One region of the Burkholderia sp. Ac-20353 genome, then DNA from elsewhere that is predicted to be linked to it. Evidence: predicted binding sites of a transcription regulator. Region 1 holds the regulator's gene; the other holds the start of a gene.
What was found. Region 1 encodes FliA, which starts transcription of late flagellar genes. Its sites were predicted from a motif close to CTAAAGTTTNNNNNNNNNNNGCCGNTA; they were not measured.

Region 1 (4,349 bases):
GCCGCCGCCCCGCCGGGCCCGCACCGTGTCGCGCATCGCTGCGCGGCCCGGCCCGCCCCCGGCGAACGGCGGCTTGCGCCGCATCAGTAGCGGTAGTGGTTCGGCTTGAACGGGCCTTCCTTCGCGACGCCGATGTACGAAGCCTGCTCGTCCGACAGCACCGACAGGTTCGCGCCGATGCGCGCGAGGTGCAGGCGCGCGACCTTTTCGTCGAGGTGCTTCGGCAGCACGTACACCTTGTTCTCGTACTCGCCGCCGCGCACGAACAGCTCGATCTGCGCGAGCGTCTGGTTCGCGAACGAGTTCGACATCACGAACGACGGGTGGCCGGTCGCGCAGCCGAGGTTCACGAGGCGGCCTTCGGCCAGCAGGATCACGCGCTTGCCGTCCGGGAAGATGATGTGGTCGACCTGCGGCTTGATGTTTTCCCACTGGTACTGGCGGGTCGACGCGACGTCGATTTCCGAGTCGAAGTGGCCAATGTTGCAGACGATCGCGTTATGGCGCATCGCCTTCATGTGATCGTGGTTGATCACGTGGAAGTTGCCGGTCGCCGTCACGAAGAGGTCGGCCTTGTCGGCCGCGTATTCCATCGTCACGACGCGGTAGCCTTCCATCGCCGCCTGCAGCGCGCAGATCGGATCGATTTCGGTGACCCACACGGTCGCGCCCAGGCCGCGCAGCGACTGCGCGCAGCCCTTGCCCACGTCGCCGTAACCCGCGACGACCGCAACCTTGCCCGCGATCATCACGTCGGTCGCGCGCTTGATGCCGTCGACGAGCGACTCGCGGCAGCCGTACAGGTTGTCGAACTTCGACTTCGTGACCGAATCGTTCACGTTGAACGCCGGGAACGGCAGGCGGCCGTCCTTTTCCATCTGGTACAGGCGGTGCACGCCGGTCGTGGTTTCTTCGGTCACGCCCTTGATGTGCGCGAGGCGCGTCGAGTACCAGGTCGGGTCGGCGTCGAGATGCTTCGCGATCGACTTGTACAGCGCGACTTCTTCCTCGTTGGTCGGCTTGGCGATCACCGAGCGATCCTTCTCGGCCTTCGAGCCGAGGATCAGCAGCAGCGTGGCATCGCCGCCGTCGTCGAGGATCATGTTCGCGAATTCGCCGTTCGGCCATTCGAAGATGCGGTGCGAGAACTCCCAGTACTCGTCGAGCGACTCGCCCTTGAACGCGAACACCGGCGTGCCGGCTTCGACGATCGCGGCAGCGGCGTGATCCTGCGTCGAGAAGATGTTGCACGAGGCCCAGCGAACGTCCGCGCCGAGCGCCTTCAGCGTCTCGATCAGCACGCCGGTCTGGATCGTCATGTGCAGCGAACCGGCGATGCGCGCGCCCTTCAGCGGCTGCTGCGCCTTGTATTCGTCGCGAATCTGCACGAGGCCCGGCATTTCGGTCTCGGCGATGTTCAGCTCCTTGCGGCCCCAGCCGGCAAGTGCCATATCGGCGACGAGATAATCGTTGGAAGCTTTGGAATCGACGATGGCGTTCATCACGCCCTCCTTTCTAAAAAATTTCTAGATTGGTGACGTGAGCGCCGTTCAGGAAGCGGCGGCCGGCGCATTGCGCCGCGGCCCGACCGCTTGGTGAAGCTTTCCGAGCCTGGCGGACGCTGGATGGCCCGTCGCAACGCTCCTCGGAAAACGGGTGGGATTGTAGCAAATCGGCGCGAAAGTTGCGCGATCGGCGCGGCAAGCGCGAGCTGCGACCAGCACGCGCGCAACGCGGCGCGCGCCGCTAAAGGGGTCAGGTTTCCGCGCCGACCCACGCCTGCTCGCGCAATCGCGCGCGCAGCCGCGCGACCGCCTGGCTGTGCAGCTGGCACACGCGCGATTCGCTGACCTCGAGCACCGCGCCGATCTCGCGCAGATTCAGACCCCGCTCGTAGTACAGCGACATCAGCAGCTTCTCGCGTTCCGGCAGCCGCTCGATCGCCTCGACGAGCGCCTCGCGCAGGTGCTCGTCGAGCAGCGCCGACAGCGGATCGGCGTGATCGACGCGATAGCGGTCGAGGAACGGCTCGTCGTCGGCCGCGCGGTCGAAATCCTCGTAATAGATGAGCTGGCTGCCGTGCAGGTCCTGCAGCATCCCCTGGTAATCGCCGAGCGGCATCTCCAGGTGCTTCGCGATCTCCGCCTCGCTTGCCGCGCGGCCGAGCTGCTGCTCGACCTGGTGCACGGCCTGCTCGACCTCGCGCGACGTCTTGCGCAGGCTGCGCGGCAGCCAGTCGTTGCTGCGCAGCTCGTCGAGCATCGCGCCGCGGATCCGCTGCGTCGCGTAGGTCTCGAACTGCGCGCCCTGGTCTTCCTTGTAGCGGCCGGCCGCGTCCATCAGGCCGATCATGCCGGCCTGGATCAGGTCGTCGAGGTCGACGCTCGCCGGCATCTTCGCGACGAGCTGCAGGCCCAGGCGGCGCACGAGCGGCGCGTATTGCGCGAGCACGTCGGCCTGGGAAATCTTTCCTTGAGCGTTGTACATCATGGCTCTCTCCTTCCGGTGGCGCTCACGCGGCGTGTGCCGCGCCCGCCTCGAACGACGGGCTGCCGCCCGCGCGGATCGGGCCCGCGCCGGGCCTCGGGCGCAGCGGCCAGTACAGCAGGTCGGCGGCAATCTGCCGGTAATCGCGTGCGGCCGGCGTCGACGGGAACGCGTCGACCGCCGTGCGCACGAGCTCACGCGCATGCTCGACGAGCGGATCGGCGCTCACGCAACCGGCGTCGGCGATCGACACCGCCAGGTAGCGGCTCGCGACGCCCGCGAGGTTGTCGTAGGCCGTCTTCGCGTCGGCGTGGCTGCCGACGTGGTTGGTCAACACGCGGAACTGCGCGATCGCATGCGCGTAATGCAGCCGCTTCATGTGCGCGTACGCCTCGGTGATCGCGTGCGCGGCGACCCGCGTGACGATCAGCACGTCGTGCGCTTCGCGTGCGAGGGCCGAGAACGCGCCGTTCGCTTCGGGCTGCGCATCGACGAGCACGATGTCGGCCGGTCCGTCGACGAAATCGCTCAGCTGCGCGTCGCTGTAGCCGGCACGCGCGAGCCGCGCGGCCGCGCACACGGCGAACCCGGCGGCGACCCGCGTGCGTTCGCCGTCGCGCAGCCATGCGCCGGCGAGCGTCGCGGCGACCGAGTGCACGTCGGCACGCTCGTCGACGACGAGCACATCCTTGCCGAGCGACGCGAGCGCGGCGGCGAGGTTCACGACGGTCGACGTGCAGCCGACGCCCGCCGGCCCGCCCGCGACCGCGACGATTCTCGACGCGCGCCCGGCCAGCAGGCGCCGCAATCCTTCAGCCTGATCGACCATGCGTTTATCCAAAGCGCACCTCGTGCAGCTCGGCGGTGGAACGTGCGGTCAGCGCGGAAAGCAGCGTCGGCATGTCCTCGTCGTGCGGCACGAAGGGCGAGCCGTCGCGCGGCACACAGAACGCACTCTTCATCAGGAATTTCTTCGTCGCGACGTACAGGTTCTCCGGCACCTTCTGGCCGGTCGACACGTAGTGGACGGGCAGCTTGTAGCGGATCACCGTGTCGAGCACGCCGCCGAGATGGGTCGCCTCGTCGAGCTTCGTGAGCACGCAGCCGGCGAGGTCCGGATGGTCGCCCGCGCTGCGGTACGCCTGCACGACCTCGTTGAGCGTGTCGCCGTGGCTCGTCGCGTTGAGCAACAGCAGACGCTGCACCGGCGTGTTCGCGCCGTGCAGCATCGCGATCTGGTCGGATACCGCGCGGTCGCGCTGGCTCATGCCGATCGTGTCGATCAGCACGATGTGCTTGTTGCGCAGCTCGGACAGCGCGAGCTCGAGATCGCCCGCGTCCTTCACCGCATGCACGGGCACGCCGAGGATCCGGCCGAAGATCCGCAATTGCTCGTGCCCGCCGATCCGGTAGCTGTCGGTCGTGAGCAGCGCGACCTTGCTCGCGCCGAAGCGCATCACGCAACGCGCGGCGAGCTTCGCGGTGGTCGTCGTCTTGCCGACGCCCGTCGGGCCCATCAACGCGAACACGCCGCCACGCTCCATCAGCGCGTCTTCGCTTTCGAGCACCGGCAGGTTCGCCGCGAGCACCGTCTGCGCCCATTCGGCCGCCTGCTCGAAGGTCTGCTCGCCGTCGCCCTGCGGCAGGTTGTCGACCATCATCCGTACGAGCTGCGCGGAGAAGCCAGCCGCGAACAGGTGTTTCGTCAGCGCGCCGTGCACGGGGCTGCGGCGCTGGCGTTCGTGCCACATCAGGCTGTCGAACTGCTCTTCCATCATCCCGCGCAGCGCGCCGAGCTCGTTCATCACCGTGTCGTTGACGATCCGCTCGATGCGCGACTTCACCGCGTCCGCGACTGCCGC
Region 2 (13,442 bases), on a different contig from region 1:
GCCGTCTCGCCGCGTCCCGGAATCACGATCATCCCGTCGTCCGCGGCCTGCGCCGTGGCGGCGCCCGTCCACAGCGCGACGGTGAGCGCGAGCGGCACGGTGAGCCCAAGCGCGAACGCGCGCCGCGTGCGCTGCCGCCGCCCGTCGTCACCGCGAAATGCGCTGGGAGTCATCGCCATGTCCTCGATCCGTTGATCCGATTCGCATTCTAGGGAGGCGGCCCGCGGCGGAAACGACGAATAGAGGGGGGCTTTGCCGCGTTATTCGCCCGATTGCCGGTTGCGCCGGCCGCCTACCATGCTTGTCATGGAAAAAAGCCTCTTTGGCCGCCATGCGGCGAAAGAGCGGTGCAGCGCTGCCTACGGAGAGATGCACAGATGCTGGACAGACTCGATGCCGAATTCGCGTTCGGCCGCCAGGCGCTCGACGTGCGCGCCTATCGGCAGGAACTGCTGTCGTCGAACATCGCGAACGCGGATACGCCCGGCTACCAGGCGCGCGACGTCGATTTCGCGTCGACGCTCGCCCGCTCGCTGAAGCAGGTGGGCCCGGGCGGGCTCGCGCCGAGCAACGCAACGTCGCTCGCGCTGGCGCAGCCGGCCGGCGTGACGAGCGGGATGTCGATGGTGTCGACGGCGCCGGGCCACATGGCCGGCACCGCGAAGCTGACGCCGACGGGCGGCCCGACCGACGACTACGGCCGCGCGCAATACCGGATGCCGCTGCAGCCGGCGCTGGACGGCAACACGGTCGATCTCGACGTCGAGCGCGTGCAGTTCGCGAACAACGCGCTGCACTACGAGACCGGGATGACCGTGATGACCCAGCAGATCAAGGCGATGATCGCCGCGATCACGTCGAATTCGTGACCGCGCGCGGCCGCCCCGAACCGAAAGCCCGCATTAGAAAGCCGCATTAAGGAGCCTCCATGCCCTCGTTGATGAACATCTTCGGCGTCGCCGGCTCGGCGCTGTCCGCGCAGTCGCAGCGCCTGAACGTCACCGCGTCGAACCTCGCGAACGCCGACAGCGCGACCGGCCCCGACGGCAAGCCGTACAAGGCGAAGCAGGTCGTGTTCGCGACCGATCCGATCGGCGGCGCGCGCACGGCGTCCGGCCAGGGCGTCGGCGGCGTGCGCGTGCAGAAGGTGATCGACGATCCGTCGCCGATGAAGTCGACCTACGACCCGGCGAACCCGGCCGCCGACGCGAACGGCTACGTGCAGATGCCGAACGTCGACCCCGTGCAGGAGATGGTGAACATGATCTCGGCGTCGCGCTCGTACCAGGCCAACGTCGAGACGCTGAACACCGCGAAGCAGCTGATGCTGAAGACGCTGACGATCGGCTCGTGAGCTGCATTTTTACTGACCTGACCTGACAGAAGGCCCGACCGGATGACTTCCTCCGCCACGACGATCGGCACCAACGGCACGAATGTGTCGACGCTGCCGACCGACACGATGAAAACCGGCAATGCGTCGACCACCAGCACGTCGGCAAGCGACCTGCAGACGACGTTCCTGAAGCTGCTCGTCACGCAGCTGCAGAACCAGGATCCGACGAGCCCCGTCGACAGCTCGCAGATGACGACGCAGCTCGCGCAGATCAACACGGTGAGCGGCATCGCGCAGCTCAACACGTCGCTGACGTCGCTGTCGACGCAGCTCGCCGCGGGCCAGCAGACCCAGGCCGCGCTGCTGATCGGCTCGAACGTGCTCGCGCCGGGCAATGCGGTCACGGTGAAGAGCGGCGCGGCGACGCCGTTCGGCGTGTCGCTCGCGAGCTCGGTGTCGAACCTGACGATCACCGTGAAGAACGCGTCGGGCACCGTCGTGAACACGATCAACGCAGGCGCGCAGTCGGCCGGCACCGTGCCGTTCAACTGGACGCCGACCGACGCGGCCGGCAACGTGCTGCCGGACGGCAAGTACTCGATCAGCGCGAGCTATACCGACAGCACCGGCACGCCGCAGCCCGCCACGACGCTCGCGTCCGCGCAGGTGCAGAGCGTGATCAAGCAGGCGGACGGCACGGCGGGGCTGATGCTGTCGAACGGCGCGACGGTCGGCCTGTCGCAGGTCGCGTCGATCTACCCGAATGCGTCGTCGTCCGCGTCGACGTCGACCGGCACCACCACCAACTGATTCAGTTCCACACACGGAGACCGAGATGGGTTATCAACAGGGTTTGAGCGGTCTGGCGGGCGCGTCGACGGCGCTCGACGTGATCGGCAACAACATCGCGAACGCCAATACGGTCGGCTTCAAGTCGAGCACCGCGCAGTTCGCGGACATGTACGCGAACTCGATCGCGACGTCGGTGAACAACCAGGTCGGCATCGGCACGTCGCTGAACTCGGTGCAGCAGAACTTCAGCCAGGGCACGATCAACACGACGAACTCGTCGCTCGACGTCGCGATCAACGGTAACGGCTTCTACCAGATGTCGAACAACGGCGCGATCACGTACTCGCGCGACGGCACGTTCCAGCGCGACAAGAACGGCTACCTCGTCAATGCGCAGGGCATGAACCTGATGGGCTATGCGGCGAACGCGAAGGGCGTGATCAACAGCGCGCAGACCGTGCCGCTGCAGGCGCCGACGACCAACATCGCGCCGACGCCGACGACCTCGATCGCCGGCCAGTTCAACCTGAACTCGCAGGACACGGTGCCGGTCACGACGCCGTTCAACTACACCGACTCGACGAGCTACAACTACTCGACGTCGGTCCAGACCTACGATTCGCTCGGCGGCTCGCAGCAGGTCAACATGTACTTCGCGAAGACCGCGACCGGCACGTGGGAAGCGTATGCGGGCGTCGCGAACGCGGCGCCGTCCGATCTCGGCGCGGTCACGTTCAACGCGACGGGCGGCATCGCCAGCACGACGCTGCCGGGGGTGGCGACGCCGACCGCGGCGCTTGGCAAGTTCCAGTTCACGATCCCGACCACCGACGGCTCGACGACGCCGCAGAGCCTGACGCTCGACCTGACCGGCACCACGCAGTACGGCGGCAAGGACGGCGTGAACAACCTCGCGCAGGACGGCTACGCGAGCGGCACGCTGACGACGTTCTCGATCGGCAGCGACGGCAAGGTCACGGGCAACTACTCGAACGGCCAGACGGCGACCCTCGGCCAGATCGTGCTCGCGAACTTCAACAACCCGAACGGCCTCGTGTCCATCGGCGGCAACCAGTACATCGAGTCGGCCCAGTCGGGCGTGCCGCAGCTCTCCACGCCGGGCAGCACCAACCACGGCACGCTGGAGGGCAGCGCGCTCGAGAACTCGAACGTCGACCTGACGAGCCAGCTCGTGAACCTGATCACCGCGCAGCGCAACTACCAGGCGAACGCGCAGACGATCAAGACGCAGCAGACCGTCGACCAGACGCTGATCAACCTGTAACGCGCGAGTAACGGGCAGCCATGGACCGACTGATCTACACGGCGATGACGGGCGCGTCGCAGTCGCTCGACCAGCAGGCGATCGTCGCGAACAACCTCGCGAACGCGTCGACGACCGGGTTTCGCGCGCAGCTCGCGACCTTTCGCGCGGTGCCGATGAATTTCGGCGACGGCAGCACGATCGATCCGACGACGACGCGCACCTACGTGCTCGCGTCGACGCCGGGCGCGGATTTCGCGCCGGGGCCGATCACTCGCACCGGCAATCCGCTCGACGTCGCGGTGCAGGGGGCCGGCTGGCTGTCCGTGCAGCTGGCCGACGGCAGCGAGGCGTACACGCGCGCGGGCAACCTGCACGTCGACCAGAACGGCCAGCTCGTCACCGCGACCAACCTGCCGGTGGTCGGCAACGGCGGCCCGATCTCGGTGCCGCCGAACGCGCAGGTCACGATCGGCAAGGACGGCACGGTGTCCGCGCTGATGCCCGGCGACCCGCCGACTGCGGTCGCGATCGTCGACCAGATGAAGCTCGTCAATCCCGATCCGGCGACGATCACGCGCGGCAACGATGGCCTGTTCCGCACCGCGGACGGCAACCCGGCGGATGCCGACCCGAACGTCGTCGTCGCGCCGAATTCGATCGAAGGCAGCAACGTGAACCCCGTGAACGCGATGGTCGCGATGATCGACAACGCACGCGCATTCCAGCTTCAGACGAAGCTGATCCAGACGGCCGACCAGAACGAGCAGTCGGCGAACCAACTGCTCAACTTCAGCTGAGCGACCAAGCGCCAGCCTACGCAGGAGAACCTAACAAGTGAACCGTTCGCTCTACATCGCCGCCACCGGCATGAACGCGCAGCAGTCGCAGATGGACGTGATCTCGAACAACCTCGCGAACGTCAGCACCAATGGCTTCAAGGGCTCGCGCGCGGTGTTCGAGGATCTGCTGTACCAGACGATCCGCCAGCCCGGCGCGAACTCGACGCAGCAGACCGAGCTGCCGTCGGGCCTGCAGCTCGGCACCGGCGTGCAGCAGGTCGCGACCGAGCGCCTGTATACGCAGGGCAGCCTCACGCAGACCGGCAACTCGAAGGACGTCGCGATCAACGGCGCGGGCTTCTTCCAGGTGCTGATGCCGGACGGCACGAACGCGTACACGCGCGACGGCTCGTTCCAGTCCAACGCGCAGGGCCAGCTCGTCACGTCGAGCGGCTACCAGGTGATCCCCGCGATCACGATCCCGCAGAACGCGACGTCGCTGACGATCGGCAAGGACGGCGTCGTCACGATCACGCAGCCGGGCTCGACCAACGCGGTGCAGATCGGCGCGATCCAGGTCGCGACCTTCATCAACCCGGCCGGCCTCGAGGCGCGCGGCGAGAACCTGTTCTCGGAAACCACGTCGTCGGGCGCACCGAACGTGTCGCAGCCGGGCCTGAACGGCGCGGGCACGCTCAACCAGGGTTATGTCGAGGCATCGAACGTGAACGTCGTGCAGGAGCTCGTCAACATGATCCAGACGCAGCGCGCGTACGAGATCAACAGCAAGGCCGTGACGACGTCCGACCAGATGCTGCAGACTGTCACGCAGATGAAGAGCTAACCGGAAACACCCGTCGTCGCCATGAAGCAGGTTCGCCTCCCCTCGTTCGCCACCGTCCGCGCCGCGTGCGCGCTCGCGGTGGCGGCGCTCGCCGGCTGCGCGCAGATTCCGCACGAGCCGATCATCCAGCAGCCGATGACGGCCCAGCCGCCGATGCCGCAGTCGATGCAGGCGCCGGGCTCGATCTACAACCCGGGCTATGCGGGCCGGCCGCTGTTCGAGGACCAGCGGCCACGCAACGTCGGCGACATCTTGACGATCGTGATCGCGGAAAACATCAACGCGACGAAGTCGTCCGGCGCGAACACCAACCGCGCGGGCAACACGAGCTTCGACGTGCCGACCGCGGGCTTCCTCGGCGGGCTGTTCGCGAAGACGAACCTGTCGGCCGAAGGCGCGAACAAGTTCGCCGCGACCGGCGGCGCGAGCGCGGCGAACACGTTCAACGGCACGATCACGGTGACCGTGACCGGCGTGCAGCCGAACGGCAACCTCGTCGTCAGCGGACAGAAGCAGATGCTGATCAACCAGGGCAACGAGTTCGTCCGTTTCTCGGGCGTCGTGAACCCGAACACGATCTCCGGCGCGAACTCGGTCTATTCGACCCAGGTCGCCGACGCGAAGATCGAGTACTCGGCGAAGGGCTACATCAACGAAGCCGAGACGATGGGCTGGCTGCAGCGCTTCTTCCTCAACATCGCGCCGTGGTGAAGACGATGCGTACCCTGCTCGCGCGCGTGATGCGCTCCCTCGTCCGATCGGCTTCCCGATCGACTTCCCGCGCGGCCGCCGGCGCGCTCGCGGCCGCCTGCGTGCTCGCGCTCGGGCCCGGTGCCGCGCATGCGGAACGCCTGAAGGACCTCGCGCAGATCCAGGGCGTGCGCGACAACCCGCTGATCGGCTATGGCCTCGTCGTCGGCCTCGACGGCACCGGCGACCAGACGATGCAGACGCCGTTCACGACGCAGACGCTCGCGAACATGCTCGCGAACCTCGGCATCTCGATCAACAACGGCTCGGCCAACGGCGGCAGCTCGTCGATGTCGAACATGCAGCTGAAGAACGTCGCGGCCGTGATGGTCACCGCGACGCTGCCGCCGTTCGCGCGGCCCGGCGAGGCGCTCGACGTGACCGTGTCGTCGCTCGGCAACGCGAAGAGCCTGCGCGGCGGCACGCTGCTGCTCACGCCGCTGAAGGGCGCGGACGGGCAGGTGTATGCGCTCGCGCAGGGCAACATGGCGGTCGGCGGCGCGGGCGCGAGCGCGAACGGCAGCCGCGTGCAGGTGAACCAGCTCGCGGCGGGCCGCATCACGGGCGGCGCGATCGTCGAGCGTTCGGTGCCGAACGCGGTCGCGCAGATGAACGGGACGCTGCAGCTGCAACTGAACGACATGGACTACGGCACCGCGCAGCGGATCGTGTCCGCGGTGAACGCGAGCTTCGGACCCGGCACCGCGACCGCGCTCGATGGCCGCACGATCCAGCTCGCAGCACCTGCCGATTCGGCGCAGCAGGTCGCGTTCATGGCGCGCCTGCAGAACCTCGACGTGAGCCCCGACAAGGCCGCCGCGAAGGTGATCCTGAACGCGCGCACGGGCTCGATCGTGATGAACCAGATGGTCACGCTGCAAAGCTGCGCGGTGGCGCACGGCAACCTGTCGGTCGTCGTCAACACGCAGCCGGTCGTGTCGCAGCCGGGGCCGTTCTCGAACGGGCAGACGGTCGTCGCGCAGCAGTCGCAGATCCAGCTGAAGCAGGACAACGGCTCGCTGAAGATGGTGACGGCCGGCGCGAACCTCGCCGACGTCGTGAAGGCGCTGAACACGCTCGGCGCGACGCCCGCGGACCTGATGTCGATCCTGCAGGCGATGAAGGCGGCCGGTGCGCTGCGCGCCGATCTGGAGATCATCTAAATGGCAGCGAATCTTCCGGACGCGAACGATCTCACGCAGCGCTTCGCGCTCGACGTGCAGGGGTTCGATGCGCTGCGCGCGCAGGCGAAGCAGTCGCCGCAGGCGGGCGCGAAGCTCGTCGCGGGGCAGTTCGACGCGATGTTCACGCAGATGATGCTGAAGAGCATGCGCGACGCGACCCCCGAAGGCGGGCTGTTCGACTCGCATACGTCGAAGATGTACACGTCGATGCTCGACCAGCAGCTCGCGCAGCAGATGTCGTCGAAGGGGATCGGCGTCGCCGACGCGCTGATGAAGCAGCTGATGCGCAACGCGCACCTCGGCGCAGGCGCCGAATCGGCGACCGACCTCGGCGCAGACGCCGGCGCCGGTGCCGGCGGTTTCGGCGCAGCCGGCAGCGAAGGCGGGATGGTCGCGATGAACGCGATGGCGAAGGCCTACGCGAACGCGGCCGCGAACAACGGCGCGCTCGCGAACGGGCGCGGCTACTCGTCGGGCAGCGCGCTGACGCCAGCGGTGAAGGGCGCGAGCGGCGTGGCCGACGCCGACGCGTTCGTCGACCGCCTCGCGGCCCCCGCGCAGGCGGCGAGCGCGACGACCGGCATCCCGGCACGCTTCATCGTCGGCCAGGCGGCGCTCGAATCGGGCTGGGGCAAGCGCGAGATCCGCGCAGCCGACGGCTCGACCAGCTACAACGTGTTCGGCATCAAGGCCGGCAAGGGCTGGAACGGCCGCACGGTGTCGGCGCTGACGACCGAATACGTGAACGGCACGCCGCGCCGCGTCGTCGCGAAGTTCCGCGCGTACGACTCGTACGAGCATGCGATGACCGACTACGCGAACCTGCTGAAGAACAATCCGCGCTATGCGGGCGTGCTGAGCGCGAGCCGCAGCGTCGAGGGCTTCGCGCAAGGGATGCAGAAGGCCGGCTACGCGACCGACCCGAACTACGCGAAGAAACTGATCTCGATCATGCAGCAGATCGGCTGAGCGCCGGTCAGACCGCGCGTCAGAGTGTCCGTCAGAACGTCCGTCAGAACGTCAATCCGGCTAGATCTTGTCCGGCCGCGCCAGGCTTTGCCGCGCGCGGTTTGAACGTTTGCGCGAAAAAATTCGGGAAATCGATCTAAACTTTCGGACAGTACTGCCGCTAAGTGTGAGAGACCTGCGACCGGGCTGCTGTTATGGCCCGGTTTTAATGCGCACCGGTTCCCGTGCGCCCATGACAAGAAAGACCGGCAACCCATGAATATCGAACAGTCGACGGACCTGAGTTCCGATGCGGGACATTCCGGGCCGGACTATGCCCGCCGCAATCCGCTGGAAATCGGCGTGCAGCTGCGCAACCTCGTGAACCGCGGCGATTTCCTCACCGTCCAGTACCCGGGCGGCCAGCTCGTCACGCGGCTGCTCGAGGTCGACGTCGGCGCGCGCGCGTTCGTGTTCGACTGGGGCGCGCTCGCCGAGCAGAACAGCGCGATCCTGGGCGCGTCGCACTGCACGTTCGCGGCCGCGCCGGACGGCGTGCGCGTGGAGTTCGTGACCAGCACGCCGCGCGAGACGCGCTACGAAGGGCTGCCTGCGTTCGAGGCCAATTTCCCCGACCTGCTGTACTGCATCCAGCGCCGCGAATACTTCCGCGTTGACGCGCCGGTCATCGATCCGTACCTGTGCCGCGGCAAGCTGCCGGACGGCGAGAGCTTCCTGTTCGAGGTGCACAACCTGTCGCTCGGCGGCGTCGGGCTGCGCACGGCCGACGAGCGCGTCGAGGCGCTCGAGGTCGGCACGGTGCTGCCCGAGGTCGAGCTTCAGTTGAACGGCCACGGCAAGCTGTTGCTCGACCTGAAGCTCGTGTCGCAGCGCTCGACCGAGGTGCCGAACGGCACGCGCCGCTTCCAGCTCGGCTTTCGCTTCATGTCGCTGCCGGGCAGCGCGGAGAACACGCTGCAGCGCCTGATCACGCAGCTCGAGATGAAGCGCCGCCAGCTCGCGCGCGCGTGACACCCGCGCGCCGGTCCGCCGTGCGCGCCTGACCGGCGCGCGCAGCCGCGTCCGTGTGCATTTTCCCCTCAATTTTTTCGATCCGCGGCCGTTATACCGGGAGTCACGCAACCCGGCGGCCGCAGTGCGGCCGGCTCTTCAGGATCGCGCATGTCCAACACTCTGATGAACCTCGGGGTCAGCGGCTTGAACGCCGCGCTCTGGGGCCTCACGACGACCAGCCAGAACATCAGCAATTCGGCGACGCCCGGCTATTCGGTCGAGCGGCCCGTCTACGCGGAGGCGAGCGGCCAGTACACGGGCAGCGGCTACATGCCGCAGGGCGTCAACACGGTCACCGTGCAGCGCCAGTACAGCCAGTACCTGAGCAACCAGCTCAACAGTGCGCAGACGCAGGGCGGCGCGCTGTCGACGTGGTATTCGATGGTCTCGCAGCTGAACAACTACGTCGGCAGCCCGACGGCCGGGATCTCGACCGCGATCACGAATTACTTCACGGGCCTGCAGAACGTCGCGAACAACGCGGCCGACCCGTCCGCGCGGCAGACCGCGATCAGCAACGCGCAGACGCTCGCCGACCAGATCACCGCGGCCGGCCAGCAGTACGACGCGCTGCGCCAGAGCGTGAACACGCAGCTCACGAGCACGGTGTCGCAGATCAACAGCTACACCACGCAGATCGCGCAGCTGAATCAGCAGATCGCGGCCGCCAGCAGCCAGGGCCAGCCGCCGAACCAGCTGATGGACCAGCGCGACCTCGCGGTGTCGAACCTGTCGGGCCTCGTCGGCGTGCAGGTCGTCAGCAACGACCAGGGCTACAGCGTGTTCCTCGCGGGCGGCCAGCCGCTCGTCGTCGCGGACAAGAGCTACCAGCTCGCGGCCGTCACGTCGCAGTCGGATCCGAGCGAGCTCACCGTCGTGTCGCAGGGGATCGCGGGCGCGACCCCGCAGGGTCCGAACCAGAACCTGCCGGACGCGTCGCTGTCGGGCGGCACGCTCGGCGGCCTGCTGTCGTTCCGCAGCCAGACGCTCGATCCGGGACAGGCGCAGCTCGGCGCGATCGCGACCAGCTTCGCCGCGCAGGTCAACGCGCAGAACGCGCTCGGCATCGACCTGTCGGGCAACGTCGGCAGCAACCTGTTCTCGGTCGGCGCGCCGGCCGTCTACGCGAACCAGGGCAACACGGGCAACGCGACGCTCGCCGTGTCGTTCGCGAATGCCGCACAGCCGACGACGAGCGACTACACGCTGTCCTATGACGGCACCAAGTACACGCTGACCGACCGCGCGAGCGGCGCGGTAGTCGGCACGGCGGGGGCGATGCCGGGCTCGATCGGCGGGCTGAACTTCTCGTTCTCGTCCGGCTCGATGCTGGCCGGCGACAAGTTCACGGTGGAGCCGACGCGCGGCGCGCTCGGCGGCTTCGCGCTCGCGACGTCGAACGGCTCGGCGATCGCGGCGGCGTCGCCGGTCGTGTCGTCGGTCGTGTCGACGAACGCGGGCACCGCGACGATCACGCAGGGCACGGTGAGCGCCGGCTACCAGCTGCCGGCCGGCAAGACCACGCTGACCTACAACGCGACGACGCAGACGCTGTCGGGCTTCCAGCCCGGCACGACGGTGACGATCGCGGGCACGCCGCCGACCTCGATCGCGATCACGAGCGCGGCGACGACGGTGCCGTACAGCGCGTCCACCGGCGCGACGCTGTCGATTGCGAGCACCGTGCAGCCGCCACCGGCGGGCAAGATGAACGGCATCACCGTGTCTCTGGCGGGCGCGCCGGCGGACGGCGACCAGTTCACGATCGGGCCGTACGCAGGCGGCACGAACGACGGCAGCAACGCGCTCTTGTTGTCGCAGCTCGTCACCGCGAAGACGCTCGGCAACGGCACGACGACGCTGACGGGTGCGTATGCGAGCTACGTGAACGGGATCGGCAACACGGCCAGCCAGCTGAAGTCGTCGAGCGCCGCGCAGACCGCGCTGGTCGGCCAGATCACGTCCGCGCAGCAGTCGGTGTCGGGCGTGAACCAGAACGAGGAAGCGGCGAACCTGATGCAGTACCAGCAGCTCTACCAGGCGAACGCGAAGGTGATCCAGACGGCATCGACGCTGTTCCAGACCGTGCTCGGCCTGTTCAACTGATTTAGAGATCGAGAGGATCCAGGCGATGCGGATTTCCAGCGCCCAGTTTTTCCAGATGAACGTCGCGCAGATGAGCGACCAGCAGGCGCAGCTGTCGCAGCTGTACCAGCAGATTTCGAGCGGCGTCAGCCTGCAGACCCCGGCGGACAACCCGCTCGGCGCGTCGCAGGCCGTGCAGCTGTCGATGTCGTCGGCGACGCTGTCGCAATATGCGTCGAACCAGAACGTCGCGCTGTCGTCGCTGCAGAAGGAGGACTCGGCGCTCACGAGCGTCAACAACCTGCTGAACAGCATTCACGGGGTCGTGATCCATGCGGGCGACGGGGCGCTGACCGACAGCGACCGCGCGGCGCTCGGCACGCAGCTGCAGGGCTACCGCGACCAGCTCGTGACGCTCGCGAACACGACCGACGGCACGGGCAACTACCTGTTCGCGGGCTTCCAGTCGACGACGCCGCCGTTCACGAACAAGCCGGGCGGCGGCGTGATCTACAGCGGCGACAGCGGTTCGCGCGAGGTGCAGATCGCCGATACGCGCACGGTGTCGCAGGGCGACACTGGCACGAGCGTGTTCCTGTCGGTGCCGATGCTCGGCAGCCAGCCGGTGCCCGCGGCGGGCGCGGCCAACACCGGGACCGGCACGATCGGCGCGGTGACGATCACGAACCCGGGTGCCGCGACCAACGCGCACCAGTTCTCGATCACGTTCGGCGGCACCGCGGCCGCGCCGACCTACACGGTCACCGACAACACGGTCGTGCCGCCGTCGACGACGGCCGCGCAGCCGTATTCGGACGGCTCGGCGATCGCCGTCGGCACCGGCATGACGGTACCGGTGTCCGGGTCGCCCGCGCCCGGCGACACGTTCTCGGTCACGCCCGCACCGCAGGCAGGCACCGACGTGTTCGCGGCGCTCGATTCGATGATCTCCGCGCTGAATACGCCGGTTGGCAGCAGCACGACCGCGGAGGCGGCGCTCGCGAACGCGATGACGACCGGGACGACGAAGCTGAACAACACGATGACGAACATCCTCACCGTGCAGGCGTCGGTCGGCGGCCGCGTGCAGGAAATCCAGGCGATGCAGGCGGTCAACCAGACCAATACGGTGCAGACGACCAGCGACCTGTCGAACGTGACGAGCACCAACATGGTCTCGGTGATCAGCACGTTCCTGCAGACGCAGAACGCGCTGACCGGCGCGCAGAAGGCCTACGTGCAGCTGCAGAACCTGTCGCTGTTCCAGTACATCAACCCGTGATGCAGCGGGCGCCGGACGCGATGTGAGCGCCCGCTCACATCGCGCGGCCCCGTCCTCTGCACGCGTCCCGCGCCGGCTCGCACTTGCCGGCGCCGGCTCCCCGCCGGTTCCCGCTTGCCAGCGCCATTCCCGCTCCTTAAACTTCGCGCCAGATTCCAGACCCGGCGCATCCGTCGCAGCCGGGCGACCGACACGACAGGAGCATGTCCCGATGTCCGATTCCTATTTCCCGCGCTGGCGGGTGCAACCGACCGGCGCAGCCGCGCGCGTCGTCGGCCTCGACGAACGCCTGTCGTGGCCGCAGATGATTGCGATGGGCGTGCAGCACGTGGTCGCGATGTTCGGCTCGACCGTGCTCGCGCCGCTGCTGATGGGTTTTGACCCGAACCTGTGCATCTTCATGTCCGGCGTCGGCACGCTGCTGTTCTTCGTGCTGGTCGGCGGCCGCGTGCCGAGCTACCTCGGCTCGAGCTTCGCGTTCATCGGCCTCGTGATCGCGGTGACGGGCTACAGCGGCAGCGGCCCGAACCCCAATATTCCGGTCGCGCTCGGCGGCATCGTCGCGTGCGGCGTCGTGTATGTCGCGCTCGGCGCGATCGTGTCGGCGGTCGGCACGCGCTGGATCGAGGCGCTGATGCCGCCCGTCGTTACGGGCGCGATCGTCGCGGTGATCGGGCTCAACCTCGCGCCGATCGCGGTCAAGGGCGTGTCCGCGTCGACCTTCGATTCGCTGATGGCGCTCGTCACCGTGCTGTCGGTCGGCGGCGTCGCGGTGTTCGCGCGCGGGATGATGCAGCGCTTGTTGATCCTCATCGGCCTCGTGATCGCGTACGCGATCTACGCGGTCGCGACCAACGGGATGGGCCTCGGCAAGCCGGTCGATTTCGCGATCGTCGCGCATGCCGCGTGGTTCGGCATCCCGAGCTTCCATGCGCCGGTGTTCGATCCGCACGCGATGCTGATGCTCGCGCCGATCGCGGTGATCCTCGTCGCGGAGAACCTCGGCCACATCAAGGCCGTCAGCGCGATGACGGGCCAGAACCTCGACCGCTACGTCGGCCGCGCGTTCATCGGCGACGGGCTCGCGACGATCGTGTCGGG

Region 2: flgK (flagellar hook-associated protein FlgK) is a predicted target of FliA. The motif match lies at 9,000-9,026, and genes of this name have one in related genera.

Annotation. Positions count from the first base shown of each region.
Region 1 is NZ_JAAGPL010000283.1:91-4,439, reverse strand. Features, by position in the region: gene ahcY (adenosylhomocysteinase) at 84-1,502, opposite strand; S-adenosyl-L-homocysteine riboswitch at 1,535-1,653, opposite strand; gene G3N94_RS37840 (RNA polymerase sigma factor FliA) at 1,756-2,490, opposite strand; gene G3N94_RS37835 (MinD/ParA family protein) at 2,513-3,328, opposite strand; partial or broken gene flhF (flagellar biosynthesis protein FlhF) at 3,321-4,349, opposite strand, start outside.
Region 2 is NZ_JAAGPL010000198.1:111-13,552, forward strand. Features, by position in the region: partial or broken gene G3N94_RS33635 (flagellar biosynthesis protein FlgA) at 1-173, opposite strand, end outside; gene flgB (flagellar basal body rod protein FlgB) at 378-869, shown strand; gene flgC (flagellar basal body rod protein FlgC) at 929-1,354, shown strand; gene G3N94_RS33650 (flagellar hook assembly protein FlgD) at 1,397-2,146, shown strand; gene flgE (flagellar hook protein FlgE) at 2,172-3,413, shown strand; gene flgF (flagellar basal-body rod protein FlgF) at 3,434-4,192, shown strand; gene flgG (flagellar basal-body rod protein FlgG) at 4,230-5,018, shown strand; gene flgH (flagellar basal body L-ring protein FlgH) at 5,040-5,729, shown strand; gene G3N94_RS33675 (flagellar basal body P-ring protein FlgI) at 5,723-6,931, shown strand; gene flgJ (flagellar assembly peptidoglycan hydrolase FlgJ) at 6,932-7,921, shown strand; gene G3N94_RS33685 (flagellar brake protein) at 8,177-8,932, shown strand; gene flgK (flagellar hook-associated protein FlgK) at 9,083-11,080, shown strand; gene flgL (flagellar hook-associated protein FlgL) at 11,106-12,341, shown strand; gene G3N94_RS33700 (solute carrier family 23 protein) at 12,553-13,442, shown strand, end outside.